Regions from separate parts of the Streptomyces sp. NPDC058284 genome, predicted to be linked through region 2. Evidence: riboswitches for the same ligand, from Rfam matches in the RefSeq annotation. Region 2 holds a riboswitch; each other region holds the start of a gene.

Region 1 (5,674 bases), on a different contig from region 2:
TCCTTCTCGGAGTACGCACGCGAGTTCATGGGCCCGTTCTTCGGCTTCGTGACCGGCTGGACGTACTGGCTCTTCTGGGTCGTCACCGGCATCACGGAAGTCACCGCGGCCGCCCAGTACATGCAGTACTGGACCCACGACTCCTTCCCGCAATGGGCGTACGCGCTCGTCTTCACCGTCATCCTGTACGGCGCGAACCTCATCTCCGTGAAGCTCTTCGGCGAGCTGGAGTTCTGGTTCTCGATGGTCAAGGTCACCGCCATCATCGGCATGATCCTGATCTGCGTCGGCATCCTCACCATCGGCTTCTCCGACGCCGGTGACACCGCCTCCGTGACCCACCTGTGGGACGAGGGCGGCTTCTTCCCCAACGGCATCGGCTCCACGCTGATGACGCTCCAGATCGTGATGTTCGCCTTCCTCGCCGTCGAGCTCGTCGGCGTCACCGCGGGCGAGTCCAAGGACCCGAAGACCGTCCTGCCCAAGGCCATCAACACCGTGCCGTGGCGCATCGCCGTCTTCTACGTCGGCGCGCTCATCATGATCCTGTCGGTCGTCCCGTGGACGACGTTCAAGCCCGATGTCTCGCCGTTCGTCGCCGCCTTCGAGAAAATGGGCCTCGGCGTCGGCGCCGCCATCGTGAACTTCGTGGTCCTCACCGCCGCGCTCTCCTCCTGCAACTCCGGCATGTACTCCACCGGCCGCATGCTGCGCGACCTGGCGCTCAACGGCCAGGGCCCGAAGTTCTTCACCAAGCTCACGAAGAACGGCCTGCCGCTGATCGGCACCACGGCCTCCGCCGCGTGCATGCTGGTCGGCGTCTGGATCAACTACCAGTGGCCCGGCAAGGCGTTCACCTACGTCGTCTCCTTCGCGACCATCTCCGGCATGTGGGCCTGGATCATGATCCTCGCCTGCCAGATCCGCTACCGCCGCAAGGCCGACCGCGGCGAGCTGCCGCAGTCCACCTTCCGGGCGCCCGGTGCCCCGTACACCAGCTGGTTCGCGCTGCTCTTCATCGGCATGGTCATCGTGATGATGGGCATCGACAAGGACAACCGTGTCTCGCTGTACGCCGCCCCGGTCTGGGCCGCGATCCTGACGGTGTCGTACCTGGTGCTCAAGAGCCGCAACCCGCAGGCGGCCGCCTTCAACAAGCGCAAGACCGCCGTCGACGGCTCGGTCACCGCCGACAGCACGCCGGTCGGGAAGGACTGACACCGCTTCCCAGAGCGTTGTCCAGCATTCGGGCCCGCCCGTACCACACTTCGGTACGGCGCGGGCCCTCTGCTTATCCTGACTCCCATGCTGACCCTCACCCAGGCCCTCCACGACCAGATCGTCGCGCACGCGCGCCAGGACCACCCCGACGAGGCCTGCGGCGTCGTCGCGGGCCCGGCGGGCACCGGCCGCCCCGAGCGGTTCATCCCCATGCTGAACGCCGCGCGCTCGCCCACGTTCTACGAGTTCGACTCGGGTGACCTGCTGAAGCTCTACCGCGAGATGGACGACCGCGACGAGGAGCCGGTGATCGTCTACCACTCGCACACGGCCACCGAGGCCTACCCCTCGCGCACCGACATCACCTACGCCAACGAGCCCGGCGCCCACTACGTCCTGGTCTCCACGGCGGACACCGACGGCGCGGGCCCCTTCCAGTTCCGCTCGTACCGCATCGTGGACGGCGAGGTCACCGAAGAAGAGGTAAAGGTCGTACAGGCATACTGATCTTTACCAACGAGGGCGGCAGGAGCCAGGAAGCCGGTGCGAACCCGGCACGGTCCCGCCACTGTGACCCCACCCCATAGTCGGGGCGGGGGAGTCAGGAACTGACCTGCCGCCTTCCTCCCACGCAACGCAGGGGACGCGGAAATCCCCTGGAGGAGGCAGTCCCGTCATGCCCCGGTCCCACCGGCCCCTGCGCGCCCTCGTCACGGCCGCCCTGCTCGCCCCGCTCGCCGCCTGCTCCACCTCGGCGGCGGACGACGACTCCGGGCCCGCCGCCAAGGCCGCCGGATTCCCGTACACCGTCACCAACTGCGGCGTGCGGACGACGTACGACGCACCCCCGAAGCGCGCCGTCACCATGAACCAGCACGCCACCGAAGTGATGCTGGAACTCGGCCTGAAGGACCGGCTGGCCGGTACCGCCTACCTCGACGACGAGGTCCTGCCGAAGTACAAGAAGGCGTACGAGTCGATCCCGGTGCTCGCCAAGGAGTACCCCTCCTACGAGAAGCTGCTCTCCGCCAACCCCGACTACGTGTACGGCGGTTACGCGAGCGCCTTCCTCGCCGGTGACGGACGCAGCCGCTCGGCCCTCGCCAAGTCCGGCATCGACAGCCGCCTCAACATCGAGGGCTGCGCCGGGCACCCCGTCTCCATGGACGACGTCTACCGCGAGGTCCGCGAGGTCGGCGCCACGTTCGGGGTGCGGGCGCGGGCCGAGAAATGGGTGAGCGCCGCCCGCCGTGAACTGGCCGCCACCGCGGAGAAGTCACGGTCCCGGTCCAAGGGTGAGAAGCCCCGCTCCGTCTTCGTCTACGACAGCGGCGACAAGACCGCGTTCACGGCGGGCGGCCGGGGCATCGGCAACGACATCATCGAGCGGGCGGGCGGCCACAACGTCTTCGCCGACGTCGACAAGTCCTTCACCGACGCGTCCTGGGAGAAGGTCGTCGAGCGCAAGCCCGAAACGATCCTGACCCTCGACTACGGCGCCATGACCGTCACCCAGAAGAAGAAGCGCCTCCTCGACGACCCGGCCCTCCAGGACGTCCCCGCCATCAAGAACGAGAGCTTCGCGGTCCTGCGCCTGTCGGACGTGGTCACGGGCGTACGAGCACCGGAGGCGGTGAGGAAGCTGGCGGCGCAGCTGTGAGCCGGACCATTCAGCGCGTGGGTCGGATCACCCAGCCCGTGGGGCGGATCATCCAGCGCGTGGGGCGGACCACCCAGCCCGCGGGGCGGATCATCCAGCCCGTCCGGCGTTTGAGGACGAGCCCGAAGGGCGATGGGCCGAGCTCACGGGGGCGGCACCTGACGATACTGACCGTCCTCACCGCAACCCTGGCGGCCACCGCCCTCGCCGGTCTCGCACTCGGCTCCGTGCGGATCCCCCCGGCCCACGTCATGGAGATCCTCACCGGCAGAGCGGAACCCTCCCCGTTCAGAACCATCGTCCTCGACGTAAGACTCCCGAGAGTCATCCTCGGAGCCACCGTCGGAGGCGGCCTCGCAGTCATCGGCGCCGTCCTCCAGGCCCTCGTCCGCAACCCCCTCGCGGACCCGTTCCTGCTGGGCGTCTCCTCCGGCGCCTCGGTGGGCGCCGTCTGCGCCATCGTGCTCGGCGGCGTCTTCGGCCTCGGCGCCGCCCTGTCGACCACCGTCACCATCCCGGCCGCCGCCTTCGCGGGTGCCCTGCTCTCGCTCGTCCTCGTCTACGCCCTGGCCAGAAGCGGGGGCGGCGGCTTCGCCACTGGCCGGCTGATCCTCGCGGGCGTCGCCGTCTCGTACATCCTGACCGCGCTGACCAGCCTCATCCTGGTCACCGCCGACAGCGCGGACCACGTCAAGGAAGTCCTCTACTGGACGCTCGGCGGCCTCGGCAGCGCCCGCTGGGACATGCTCGCCCTGCCCTGCTCCGTCCTCATCCTCGGCACGGCCCTCCTCGTCGCCATGGCCCGCCCCCTCGATCTGCTCCTCGCGGGCGAGGAGGGCGCCACCGTCCTCGGCCTGGACGCGACCCGCTTCCGTGTCACCGTCTTCGTCCTCGCCTCCCTGCTGACCGGTGTCCTGGTCGCCTACAGCGGGGCCATCGGGTTCGTCGGCCTGATGGTGCCGCACGCCGCCCGCATGCTGGTCGGCGCCGCCCACCGCGCGCTGTTGCCGGTCGTGGCGCTGATGGGCGCGGTCTTCCTGGTCGCCGCCGACCTCGCCGCGCGCACCGTCGCCGCGCCGCAGGACATCCCCGTCGGCGTGCTCACCGCGCTGACCGGCGGCCCCTTCTTCCTCTGGCTGCTGCGGCGACGTACCGAAGGAGTCCCGGCATGAACGCGCGGAACCCCGGCACGAGCGTGGAACCGGGTGGCCCCCGCCCCACCGGCGAGCTGCGCACGGAAGGCCTCTCCTACGAGATCGGCGGGCGCCTCCTCGTCGACGCCGTCGACCTCACCGCCGCCCCCGGCGAGACCGTCGGCGTCGTCGGCCCCAACGGCAGCGGCAAGACGACACTGCTGCGCTGCGTGTACGGCACCCTGCGTCCCACCGGGGGCCGCGCCCTCCTCGACGGCGACGACCTGCACACCATGACCGCGAAGGCGCGCGCCCGGCGCCTCGCCACGGTCCCGCAGGACGGCCAGGCCGCCTTCGAGCTCAGCGTCCGGCAGGTCGTCGCGATGGGCCGCTCCCCGCACAAACGGTTCTGGGAGGCGGACACGGCGGCCGACGACGAGCTGGTCACGGCGGCGCTCGCCAGGGTCGGCGTCGGGGAACTGGCCGACCGCGCCTTCCCCTCCCTCTCCGGCGGCGAACGCCAGCGCGCCCTCGTCGCCCGCGCCCTGGTGCAACAGCCCACCCTCGTCGTCCTCGACGAACCCACGAACCACCTGGACATCCGCTACCAGCTCGGCATCCTCTCCTTCGTACGCGGCCTCGGCACGACCAACCTGCTCGCCCTGCACGACCTGAACCTCGCCGCGTACTACTGCGACCGCCTCTACGTCCTCGACGGGGGCCGCGTGGTCGCCTCCGGGACGCCCGAGGAGGTCCTCACCGCCGAGCTGCTCGCCACCGTGTACGGCGTGACGGCCGAGGTCGGCGTCCATCCGCTGACCGGCGCCCCGACCGTCGTCTATCTGCCGCCGCCCGCATCCTGAACGCTTTGGGTCCAGCAGATGAGATCACATTCCGGGATCCGGACCGGGAATCGATACGATGACCGCATGGTTTCCCACGACGTGAGCGAAAAGACGCCGGGCGCACTGCTCGTTGCGCGGCTGCACGTCGACCTGTGCCGCCTCGCCAGCGCGATCTGTTCCCGCTGAACCGCGCTGCCGCACGGCTGTGGGTCTCCTGGCCCGCGGGTCCCGGCGCCGCACCCCGTACGCGCACCACCGCACGGCAGCACGCCCGCCGCGCGCCCACGACCCGCACCGCTCGACTTCCCGACGCACTCACCGATCCCCGACAGGAGCCCCCAGCATGGCCATCGAGGTCCGCATCCCGACCATCCTCCGCACCTACACCGACGGAGCCAAGGCCGTCGAGGGCAACGGGGGCACCCTCGCCGAGCTCCTCACCGACCTCGACTCGCGCCACAACGGCATCGCCGAGCGCATCGTCGACGGCGACAAGCTGCGCCGCTTCGTGAACGTGTACCTGAACGACGAGGACGTCCGCTTCCTGGACGGCATCTCCACGAAGCTCGCCGACGGCGACAACGTCACGATCCTGCCGGCCGTCGCCGGCGGCATGGTCTAGGCCCGATCCCGGATGCCTCGCTACGACTCCCCGCTCGCCGCGGTCGGCAACACGCCGCTCGTCCGTCTGCCGCGGCTCTCCCCCGCGGACGACGTCCGCATCTGGGCCAAGCTGGAGGACCGCAATCCCACCGGTTCCGTCAAGGACCGGCCCGCCCTCCACATGGTCGAACAGGCCGAGAAGGACGGCCGGT
Region 2 (5,674 bases):
CGATGCAGCGCGACCCGCGTTCCTTCGAGCGGAATCTGGAGTTCGACCCGGACCGCTGGAATCCGGAACGCGCGGCGGACATCCCCGAGTTCGCGATGATGCCGTTCGGCGTCGGCAACAGGAAGTGCCCGGGAGACCACTTCAGCCTGGCCGAACTCGCCCTGATCCTCGGGACGGTGGCCCCCAAGTGGCGCCTGGAGCGGGTCAAGGAGACCGACACCGGTACGCGGATCGGCATCACCCTGCACCCCAGGCGGCTCGTCCTGCGTGCCCGGCCGCGCTGAGCACACGGGCGTGCCCGCCCCGTCCTGAGCGACGGGGCGGGCACACCGCGGACATACCGCGGGCCTACCGCGCCAGGCTAGAAATCGTCGTCGAAGGAGACCGAACCCTCGACGGCGACCTGGTAGGCGGAGGGCCGCCGCTCGAAGAAGTTGGTCAGCTCCTGGACGCCCTGCAACTCCATGAAGGAGAAGGGGTTCTCCGAGCCGTAGACCGGCGCGAAGCCCAGGCGCTGCAGCCGCTGGTCGGCGACGCACTGCAGGTAGTCGCGCATCGAGTCGGTGTTCATGCCCGGCAGGCCGTCGCCGCACAGGTCGCGGGCGAACTGCAGCTCGGCCTCGACCGCCTCCTTGAGCATGTCGGTGACCTGCTCCCGAAGCGCGTCGTCGAAGAGCTCCGGCTCCTCCTTGCGGACCGTGTCGACCACGTCGAAGGCGAAGCTCATGTGCATCGTCTCGTCGCGGAACACCCAGTTGGTGCCGGTCGCGAGGCCGTGCAGCAGGCCGCGGCTGCGGAACCAGTAGACGTAGGCGAAGGCGCCGTAGAAGAACAGGCCCTCGATGCACGCAGCGAAGCAGATCAGGTTGAGCAGGAAGCGGCGCCGGTCGGCCAGGGACTCCAGGCGGTCGAGCTGGTCGACCGAGTCCATCCACTTGAAGCAGAACTGGGCCTTCTCGCGGATGGAGGGGATCTCCTCGACCGCGTCGAAGGCCGCCGCGCGGTCCTCCGGATCGGGCAGATAGGTGTCGAGCAGCGTCAGATAGAACTGGACGTGCACGGCCTCCTCGAAGAGCTGGCGGCTCAGGTAGAGCCGGGCCTCGGGGGAGTTGATGTGCTTGTAGAGCGTGAGGACCAGGTTGTTCGAGACGATCGAGTCACCGGTCGCGAAGAACGCGACCAGGCGGCCGATCATGTGCTGCTCGCCGGGCGAGAGCTTGGCGAGGTCGGCGACGTCGGAGTGGAGGTCGACCTCCTCGACGGTCCAGGTGTTCTTGATCGCGTCCCGGTACCGCTCGTAGAAGTCCGGGTAGCGCATGGGGCGCAGGGTCAGCTCGAAGCCCGGGTCCAGGAGGTTCTTCTCGCTGTTGGTCGTGGTGCTCATTACTGGCAGGCCTCGCAGGACTCGGGGTTTTCCAGGGAGCAGGCGACGGCGTCGGGGTCGGCCGCCTGCTGGGGGACGGGGGTGGCGCTCGCGGCGTTCGGCCCGCCTGCCGCGCGGGCGATGCGCGTCGCGGGGCGCGAACGCAGGTAGTACGTGGTCTTCAGGCCCTGCTGCCAGGCGTACGCGTACATCGAGGAGAGCTTGCCGATGGTCGGCGTCTCCAGGAACAGGTTCAGCGACTGCGCCTGGTCCAGGAACGGGGTGCGCGCGGCGGCCATGTCGATCAGGCCGCGCTGCGGGATCTCCCACGCGGTGCGGTACAGCTCACGCACCTCGGCGGGGATCCAGTCGAAGCCCTGCACCGAGCCGTTGGCCTCGCGCAGCGCCTCGCGGGTCTGCGCGTCCCAGCCACCGAGCCGCTTCAGCTCATCCACCAGGTAGGCGTTGACCTGGAGGAACTCGCCGGACAGCGTCTCGCGCTTGAAGAGGTTGGAGACCTGCGGCTCGATGCACTCGTAGACGCCCGCGATGGACGCGATGGTGGCGGTCGGCGCGATGGCGAGCAGGAGCGAGTTGCGCATGCCGGTCGTGGCGATGCGTTCGCGCAGCGCCGCCCAGCGCTCCGGCCAGGTGAGTTCCACGTCGTAGTGGTCGGGGTGCAGGACACCGCGCGCGGTGCGGGTCTTCTCCCAGGCGGGGAGCGGGCCACTGCGCTGGGCGAGGTCGGCGGAGGCCTCGTACGCGGCAAGCATGATGCGCTCGGCGATCCGGGTCGACAGGGCGCGCGCCTTGGGGGAGTCGAAGGGCAGCTTCAGCTGGAAGAAGACGTCCTGGAGGCCCATCGCGCCGAGGCCCACCGGGCGCCACTTGGCGTTGGAGCGCCCGGCCTGCTCGGTCGGGTAGAAGTTGATGTCGACGACGCGGTCGAGGAAGGTGACGGCGGTGCGGACGGTGGCGTCGAGCCGCTCCCAGTCGATGTCCTGCGCGGCCGGGTCGACGAACGCGCCGAGGTTCACCGAGCCGAGGTTGCAGACGGCCGTCTCGCCGTCGTCCGTCACCTCCAGGATCTCGGTGCAGAGGTTGGAGGAGTGCACGGTGTGACCGGGCTCGGCGGTCTGGTTCGCGGTGCGGTTGGCGGCGTCCTTGAAGGTCAGCCAGCCGTTGCCGGTCTGCGCGAGGGTGCGCATCATGCGGCCGTACAGCTCCCGCGCGGGCAGGGTCTTCTTCGCGAGCCCGGCGGCCTCCGCCGCGCGGTAGGCGGCGTCGAACTCCTCGCCCCACAGGTCGACGAGGTCGGGCACGTCGGAGGGCGAGAACAGCGACCAGTCCCGGTCGGCGGCGACCCGGCGCATGAACTCGTCGGGGATCCAGTGCGCGAGGTTGAGGTTGTGGGTGCGGCGCGCGTCCTCACCGGTGTTGTCGCGAAGCTCCAGGAACTCCTCGACGTCGGAGTGCCAGGTCTCCAGGTAGACCGCGGCGGCGCCCTTGCGGCGTCCGCCCTGGTTCACCGCGGCGACCGAGGCGTCCAGCGTCTTGAGGAACGGCACGATGCCGTTGGAGTGCCCGTTCGTGCCGCGGATCAGCGAGCCGCGGGAGCGGATGCGGGAGTACGAGAGGCCGATGCCCCCCGCGTGCTTGGAGAGCCGCGCGACCTGGTGGTAGCGGTCGTAGATGGAGTCGAGCTCGTCCAGGGGCGAGTCGAGGAGGTAGCAGGAGGACATCTGCGGGTGGCGGGTGCCGGAGTTGAAGAGCGTGGGGGAGGACGGCAGGTAGTCCAGGCGGCTCATCAGGCCGTACAGCGCGGCGACCTCGTCCACGGCCCGGACGCTGGAGTCCTCCGCGAGCCCGCTGGCGACGCGCAGCATGAAGTGCTGCGGCGTCTCGATGACCTGCCGGGTGATCGGGTGGCGCAGCAGGTAGCGGCTGTGCAGCGTGCGCAGGCCGAAGTAGCCGAAGCGGAAGTCGGCGCCGTCCGCGAGCGCGCTCTCCACGAGCGCGTCGAGCCGGGCCGCGTGTTCGGTGACGAAGGACGCCGTGCGGTCGGCGATCAGGCCCTCGCGGTGGCCGACCGCGATCGACTCGGTGAAGGAGCGCACGCCCTGGGTAGCGGCTTCCTCGCGGATGCCGATCGACAGGAGCCTGGCCGCGAGCTTGGAGTACGCCGGGTCCTCGGAGATGAGCCCCGCGGCCGCCTCGGTCGCGAGCTCCCTGAGCTCGGCCACGTCGGCCCGGGTGGAGCGGCCGCGCAGCGCGGCGGCGGCCACCCGGCCGGCGTCGGCGTCGGGGAGATCGGCGGTGAGGTCGGTCAGGGTGCGCAGCAGCGCGGTCCCTGGCGCGTCGGTACCCACAGTGCTGTCGGTGGGCTGTGGTGACAGCGCTGACGCAGGTTCGGCAGGCGCGATGGTCACGTGGAGCTCTCCCTCGCTCGGCTCTGGGCCTGGGGGAGAGGACGGCACACACGGGCGCACCCGGGCAGGGTGGCGTACCGCGTCCACCGGCCCATTCCACGAGGCCCGGACGGTCGGCACCCGGGCCGGACGGCACGGGTGCACTGCCGGCAGGTCTTCGGACTCCGGGTACGACAAATGCGTACACGTACACCGTTGCGGGACAGTTCCGGACTTGCACCGGATTCCCCTGCGGCGACAGCGAGCATGAGCATACATCTTGTGCCGTGCTTCTGAAGCAGGCCCACATCTTGTGTCGGCTCGCATAGGCAGGGTCTAAGGTGCGGTCGGGAGTTCCAGCGCGTAGGTGAGCAGCGGCAGGCCCGGGATCGGGTACCAGTCGCGCTCCGGGGTGCGTATGAAGCCGAGACGTTCATAGAGCCGGTGGGCGGTGCGCATGGTGGGCGAGGAGGACAGCACGAGCCGGTCGCGGCCCGCGTCCCTGGACCGCTGGACGCAGTCCCGCACCAGGAGTTCGCCGACACCGCGGCCGCGCGCCGCGGGCGAGACCGCCAGCATGCGGATCTCCGTCTCGCCGTCCCGCGCGATGTCGGCCATGGGGCCGCCGGACGGCACGAAGGTCACGCCGCCGAGCAGCTCGCGGGAGGCCGCGTCGTCCGCCACGGCCACCAGGATCTCGGCGTGCGCCGCGCGCCCCGCCACGTCCCGCAGCACGGCCAGATAGCGGTCCTCCGCTCCGTGGTCCAGATGTCCGTCGTCGAGGTAGGCCCGCGCGGTGAGATCGCCCAGCGCCTCGTGCTCCGCGGGGTGTGCCCGCCTGATGGTGATGTCCATGGGGCGCAGTGTGCAACACGGGTACGACAAAGGGCCGCCGGTTTTCCGGCGGCCCAACGTCACTTGCGGGGAACGGTGTTGAGCGTCGGGTTCAAGGACAGGCTCTCAGTGCCCGGCGCCCGCGGTCGCCTTCGGCAGCTCCTGGACGACGCCGGGGTCGCCCGCGTCCGCCGTGTAGTCCTCCGGGGAGGTCTCGTCGATGCCGTCGGGGGCCTTCAGCGCCTTCAGGACGAAGGTGAGGACCACGGTCACGACCACATTCAGGATGAACGCGGTCAGGCCGATGTAGCCGATCTCGCCGATGCCGGGGATCTCGTCGGACGAGCCGCCGAAGTGCTTCTGGGTCGGCGAGGCGACGCCGTACGCCGCGAGCGTTCCGTACACCATGCCGACCGCCCAGCCGGCGAGCAGCGCCCAGCGGTGGAACCACCGGGTGAACAGGCCGCCGACCAGCGCGGGCATCGTCTGCAGGATCCAGATGCCGCCGAGCAGCTGGAAGTTGATCGCGACCGTTTTGTCCATCGTGAGGACGAAGACGAGCGCGCCCACCTTCACGAGCAGCGAGACCAGCTTGGAGACCCTGGTCTCCTGCTCGGGAGTCGCGTCCGGCTTGAGGAAGTCCTTGTAGATGTTCCTGGTGAAGAGGTTCGCGGCCGCGATCGACATGATCGCCGCAGGCACGAGCGCGCCGATGCCGATGGCGGCGAAGGCGACGCCGGTGAACCAGTCGGGGAACATGTTCTCGAACAGCTGCGGGATGGCCAGCTGGCCGTTCTCGACCTTGACCCCGGCCGCGATCGCCATGAACCCGAGCAGCGCCAGCAGGCCTAGCATCAGCGAGTAGAGCGGCAGGATCGTGGTGTTGCGGCGGATGACGTCGCGGCTCTTGGAGGAGAGCGTCGCGGTGATCGAGTGCGGGTACATGAACAGGGCGAGCGCGGAGCCGAGCGCGAGCGTGGCGTAGGTCCACTGACCGCCCCGGCCGGGCGCGAGGCCCGCGACGGGCTTGCCCGCCGCCTCGTTGGCCTTCGAGAACTTCTCGCCCGCC
Region 3 (5,674 bases), on a different contig from region 2:
CCGTACGGGAACATCGTCGTACGCGTCCTGCGAGGCGACCTCCAGGACGGCCGTGGCCATCGCGAAGACGCCGGGGTCGCCGCCCGACACGACGGCCACCCGCCGCCCGCGCCGCGCCAACTCCAGCGCGAACTCGGCGCGTTCGGACTCGACGCGGTTGTCCGAGCCGTGCCGCCGCTGACCGGGTCGGTGCGGCACCCGGTCGACGTACGTGGTGTAGCCGACCAGGTCGTCCGCGGCGGCGAGCGCGCCGCGCGTCTCGGGGGTCAGCCACAGCGGGCCCGCGGGACCCGTGCCGACCACGACGACCTCGCCGGACCGCTCCGTCGACGGCTCCGGCGCGGGGCCGCCCGTCAGGGGCGCCACCCGGCTCGGCAGGACCGCCACGGAGAAGTACGGCACCGACTCCGGGTCCACGTCGGCCAGCCTGCCGGTGCGCTCGCCCGCCATGGTGGCCCGCTCGACGTAGCGGGCCTCGTCGAGGCGGCCCGCGCTCTCCAGGGCGCCGCGCACCTTGCCGAACGTGCGGCCAAGCTTCATGACGACCGCCGAGTCCGTCGCCGCGAGGCGCGCGGCCAGCTCCTCCTCGGGGAGCGTGCCGGGCAGGACGGTGAGGACCTCCTCGGCCTCCACAAGCGGCTCCCCGAGGCGGGCCGCCGCCGCGCTCACCGAGGTGACGCCGGGGATCACCTCGGTCGGGTAGCGGTGCGCGAGGCGCTTGTGCATGTGCTGGTACGAGCCGTAGAAGAGCGGGTCGCCCTCGGCGAGGACGGCGACCGTGCGGCCCGCGTCGAGGTGGACGGCGAGGCGGGCCGCGGCCTCCTCGTAGAAGGCGTCGAGCGCGCCGCGGTAGCCGCCGGGGTGGTCGGTGTGCTCCGTGGTGACGGGGTAGACCAGCGCTTCCTCGATGTGGTCGGCGCGGATGTGCTTCGCCGCGATCGAGCGGGCGATGGAACGGCCGTGCCGGGCCGAGTGGTACGCGACGACGTCGGCCGCCGCGATCACCTCGACGGCGCGCAGGGTCATCAGGGAGGGATCGCCGGGGCCGAGGCCGACCCCGTACAGCTGTCCCCCGGTGGCTCCGGCCCCGGCGGTTTCGGTCCCGGCGGTTTCGGTCCCGGCGGTTTCGGTCCCGGCGGTTTCGGTCCCGGCGGTTTCGGTCCCGGCGGTTTCGGTCCCGGCGGTTTCGGTCTCGATGGTTCCGGTCTCGGTGTTCACTCCGCCTCGCTCGCAATCGCGTTGATCGCCGCCGCGGCCATCGCGCTGCCGCCACGACGCCCTCGTACGACGAGGTACTCCAGACCGGAGTGGTGGGCGGCCAGCGCGTCCTTGGACTCGGCGGCGCCGACGAAGCCGACCGGGATGCCGAGGACGGCGGCCGGGCGCGGCGCGCCTTCCTCGATCATCTCCAGGAGGCGGAAGAGCGCGGTGGGCGCGTTGCCGATGGCGACGACGGAGCCTTCGAGGCGGTCGCGCCACAGTTCGAGTGCGGCGGCGCTGCGGGTGGTACCGAGCCGCGCCGCGAGGTCCGGCACGGACGGGTCGGCGAGGGTGCAGATCACGTCGTTGTCGGCGGGCAGCCGCTTGCGCGTGACGCCGCTCGCGACCATGTTCGCGTCGCACAGGATCGGCGCGCCGTCGCGCAGGGCCTTGCGCGCGTCCGCGATCACCCGCGGGCTGTGGGCGAGATCCTTCACGAGGTCGACCATCCCGCAGGCGTGGATCATCCGGACCGCGACCTGGCTGACGTCGGCGGGCAGGCCCTGGAGGTCGGCCTCCGCCCGGATGGTGGCAAAGGACTCGCGGTAGATCGCCGCGCCGTCCTTCTCGTAGTCGAACACTGTGCTCTCGCTCATCTCGTGGCCGTTGGAGTGCTTGCGGAAGGGGTGCTTGCGGAAGGGGTGGTGCTTGCGGAAGGGCTGTTTGCGGAAGGGGTGCTTGTCGAAGTCGTACGTGCTGCGGTGACCGTCCCGGCCAGGGTGTCGCCCGTCACGGGCACCGCCGAGGCGCCGGTGCGCACCGTCACCTCGTAGCGGCCGTCGCCGATGGCGAGGACGTCGACCCAGTCGCCGTGCGGGTGCCCGCACCGCCGCTCGCAGCCGGACCAGTGGACGGGCAGTCCGCCGTGGCCCGGCACGGCGTCCGCGCGGACGTCGGCGAGCGACTTGGCGCAGCCGGGGCGGCCGGTGCAGGCGCCGACGCCGGACCAGGGCGAGCCGGGGGCGGTGACGTAACCGGCCTCGGCCAGTGCGGCGAGGCGCTCGCGGGCCGCCGCTCCGTCGGCGAAGCCGGGCAGCACGAAGCCGCGCCACGGGGTGACGCGCAGCTCGTCGGCGGGCAGCGGGAGGAGGGCCCGCCACTGGGCCGCGGTGACACGGCCGAGGGGTGCGTTGACGACCACGGCGTGACCCGTGACGCCGGGGACGGGTGGGGCGGCGACGGACATTCCCCGGGCAGCGACCGGCATCTCCCGGGCACCAACCGGCATCTCCGGGGCCGTGACCGGCATCTCCGGGGCGGCGCCCGGCGACTCCGGGGCGCCGACAGGCATCCCCGGAACCGCGACCGGATCCGCCGCGACCCCCGCCCGCGTCAGCGCCCGCGCCACCTCCACCCGCTGCCCGTCGGGAAGCTCCCGTACCCGCCAGGCCCCGTTGCCCGCCTCGCGCGCGGCGTCGAGGAAGGCGCGGGCCGCCGCGAGGGCGGCGCGGGGGGCGTCGGCGCCTGCGACCCGGAAGGCGTGCCTCCCGAGGCGTACGACGGCCGTTCCACCGGAGCGCACCGCCCCACCGGATCGCACCGCGCGACCCGCACCTGCCGTCCCGTCCGCCCCCACCGCCCCGTCCGATTCTGCGATCAAGGTCACATCCGCGCCGAGGCCCGCCACGTCCCCGCGCCCGTCGTCCAGGGCGAACAGGAAGCGGCCGGAGAGCGCGGTCGTCCACTCCTCCGCGCAGAGGAGTCCGTCCAGCTCGCGGGCCCACAACTGCACGTCGGCGTGGCCGAGTCCGTCGGTTCCCGCGAGCGGCGATGCCACCACGTTCCGCACGCGTTCGTGCCGCTCGGAAGGCAGCAGGCCCGCGTCCGCGAGCAGGTGGGAGAGTTCGCCGCCGCACGCCTCGCCGAGGCCGCGCAGCTCGATGTTGCCGCGCGAGGTGACGCTGAGGTTCCCGTCCGCGAGACGCTCCGCCGCGACTCCGAGCGCGGTCGCCTGACGGGCCGTCAAAAGGCCGCCGGGCAGGCGGAGTCGGGCGAGCCTGCCGTCGTCGGCGAGGTGCAGGCGAAGGGCACCGGGGCAGGCGTCGCCCCGGTCGCGTATGAGGGATTCGCCCTGGTCTGGGGAGGGAGCTCGGGTGGGCGGCATGGCGGCGAGCATACCCACGCGGTTCCGGCCGGTCGCCTCCCGAGACGGGCCGTCCCGGCAGGTGGCCGCACCGCTCGCGGCGGGCAGGACTTACTATGCAGGCGGCGGGCTACCTAGTCCGTCGACGCCAGCGACGGCGTGGGTCCACCAGGACCCTGGGGAGGAAGCCCGGTGCGAATCCGGCGCGGTCCCGCCACTGTGAGCCCCACCCGCGTGGGGTGAGCCAGGAACTCCTGCCGTCCATACGACCACCCGGGGCGCGGACACCCCGAGGAAGGCCTGCGCCCGCATGCTTCTGCTGTTGTCGACCTCCGACACCGACCTGCTCAGCGCCCGCGCGGCGGGAGGCCCGGTCGACTACCGGTTCGCCAACCCCTCCCGCCTGGACCTGGACACTCTTCCCGGCCTGCTCGACGGCGTCGACCTCGTCGTCGTACGCCTCCTCGGCGGCGTACGCGCCTGGCAGGACGGCCTGGACCAGCTCATCGCCACCGGCCTCCCGGTCGTCGTGCTCACCGGTGAACAGGCCCCCGACGCCCAGCTGATGGCCTCCTCCACCGTGCCGATCGGCATCGCCGCCGAGGCGCACGCCTACCTCGCGCACGGCGGCCCCGCCAACCTGGAGCAGCTGGCCCGCTTCCTCTCCGACACCGTGCTGCTCACCGGCCACGGTTTCGAGCCGCCCGCGCCCGCGCCGTCCTGGGGCCCGCTGGAGCGCACCGCGCGACCCGTCGAGGGGCCGACGGTGGCGGTGCTCTACTACCGCGCCCACCACATGAGCGGCAACACCGCGTTCGTCGACGACCTGTGCAGCGCCATCGAGGACGCGGGCGCCCGCCCGATGCCGCTGTACGTGGCTTCGCTGCGCGCCCCCGAGCCGGAGCTGATCGACGAGCTGCGGGCCGCCGACGCCATCGTGACGACGGTCCTCGCGGCGGGCGGCACCAAGCCCGCGCAGGCGTCGGCGGGCGGCGACGACGAGTCGTGGGACGCGGGCGCGCTGACCGGCCTCGACGTGCCGATCCTCCAGGCGCTCTGCCTGACCGGGTCGCGCTCGGCCTGGCAGGACAACGACGAGGGCGTGTCGCCGCTGGACGCCGCGAGCCAGATCGCCGTCCCGGAGTTCGACGGCCGCCTCATCACGGTGCCCTTCTCCTTCAAGGAGATCGACGAGGACGGGCTCCCCGCATACGTGGCGGACGCCGAGCGCGCGGCCCGCGTCGCCGGGATCGCCGTGCGGCACGCGCGTCTGAAGCACATCCCGGCCGCCGACAAGCGCCTGGCCCTGGTGCTCTCCGCGTACCCGACGAAGCACTCCCGCATCGGCAACGCGGTCGGCCTCGACACCCCCGCGTCCGCCGTGGCGCTCCTGCGCCGGCTGCGCGCCGAGGGGTACGACTTCGGCCCCGAGGCCGACATCCCCGGCCTGGTCTCCGGTGACGGCGACGAGCTGATCCGCGCGCTCATCGACGCGGGCGGCCACGACCAGGAGTGGCTGACCGAGGAGCAGCTCGCCGCCAACCCGGTCCGCATCCCCGCCGCCGACTACAAGCGGTGGTACGCGACGCTCCCCGCCGAGCTGCGCGAGTCCGTCGAGGGCCACTGGGGTCCGCCGCCCGGCGAGATGTTCCTCGACCGCTCGCGCGTGGGCAACGGCGGCGACCCGGAGGGCGACATCGTGCTCGCCGCCCTGCGCCGCGGGAACCTCCTCATCCTCATCCAGCCGCCGCGCGGCTTCGGCGAGAACCCGATCGCGATCTACCACGACCCCGATCTGCCGCCCTCGCACCACTACCTGGCGGCCTACCGCTGGATCGCCGCGCCCGCCGCCGACGGCGGTTTCGGCGCCGACGCGATGATCCACCTCGGCAAGCACGGCAACCTGGAGTGGCTGCCGGGCAAGAACGCGGGCCTCTCCGCGGCCTGCGGCCCCGACGCCGCGCTCGGCGACCTGCCCCTGATCTACCCCTTCCTGGTCAACGACCCGGGCGAGGGCACCCAGGCCAAGCGCCGCGTGCACGCCACGCTCATCGACCACCTGGTGCCGCCGATGGCGCGCGCCGACTCCTACGGCGACATCGCGCGCCTGGAGCAGCTCCTCGACGAGTACGCCCAGATCAGCTCCATGGACCCGGCGAAGCTGCCCGCGATCCGCGCGCAGATCTGGACGCTCATCCAGGCCGCCAAGCTCGACCACGACCTGGGCCTCGAGGACCGTCCGGACGACGACGGATTCGACGACTTCCTGCTGCACGTCGACGGCTGGCTCTGCGAGATCAAGGACATGCAGATCCGCGACGGTCTGCATGT

Evidence for each region. A riboswitch is a leader RNA that binds a small molecule or an ion and turns the genes downstream of it on or off. The one in region 2 is predicted to bind cobalamin.
Region 1: linked by a shared signal. The riboswitch ahead of ACFVYR_RS21980 (ABC transporter substrate-binding protein) and the one ahead of ACFVYR_RS06655 (ribonucleoside-diphosphate reductase subunit alpha) in region 2 are both predicted to bind cobalamin.
Region 3: linked by a shared signal. The riboswitch ahead of cobN (cobaltochelatase subunit CobN) and the one ahead of ACFVYR_RS06655 (ribonucleoside-diphosphate reductase subunit alpha) in region 2 are both predicted to bind cobalamin.

What each region holds. Positions count from the first base shown of each region.
Region 1 is NZ_JBHVYE010000015.1:171,506-177,179, reverse strand. Features, by position in the region: gene ACFVYR_RS21990 (amino acid permease) at 1-1,218, shown strand, start outside; gene ACFVYR_RS21985 (Mov34/MPN/PAD-1 family protein) at 1,306-1,728, shown strand; cobalamin riboswitch at 1,701-1,853, shown strand; gene ACFVYR_RS21980 (ABC transporter substrate-binding protein) at 1,898-2,881, shown strand; gene ACFVYR_RS21975 (FecCD family ABC transporter permease) at 3,040-4,053, shown strand; gene ACFVYR_RS21970 (ABC transporter ATP-binding protein) at 4,050-4,877, shown strand; gene ACFVYR_RS21965 (putative leader peptide) at 4,944-5,045, shown strand; gene ACFVYR_RS21960 (MoaD/ThiS family protein) at 5,203-5,481, shown strand; gene ACFVYR_RS21955 (PLP-dependent cysteine synthase family protein) at 5,494-5,674, shown strand, end outside.
Region 2 is NZ_JBHVYE010000003.1:147,398-153,071, forward strand. Features, by position in the region: gene ACFVYR_RS06645 (cytochrome P450) at 1-284, shown strand, start outside; gene ACFVYR_RS06650 (ribonucleotide-diphosphate reductase subunit beta) at 362-1,384, opposite strand; gene ACFVYR_RS06655 (ribonucleoside-diphosphate reductase subunit alpha) at 1,384-3,792, opposite strand; cobalamin riboswitch at 3,923-4,053, opposite strand; gene ACFVYR_RS06660 (GNAT family N-acetyltransferase) at 4,108-4,626, opposite strand; gene mctP (monocarboxylate uptake permease MctP) at 4,732-5,674, opposite strand, start outside.
Region 3 is NZ_JBHVYE010000051.1:1,497-7,170, forward strand. Features, by position in the region: gene ACFVYR_RS36890 (precorrin-2 C(20)-methyltransferase) at 1-1,065, opposite strand, end outside; gene ACFVYR_RS36895 (precorrin-8X methylmutase) at 1,215-1,856, opposite strand; gene ACFVYR_RS36900 (cobalamin biosynthesis protein CobG) at 1,853-3,376, opposite strand; cobalamin riboswitch at 3,497-3,616, shown strand; gene cobN (cobaltochelatase subunit CobN) at 3,654-5,674, shown strand, end outside.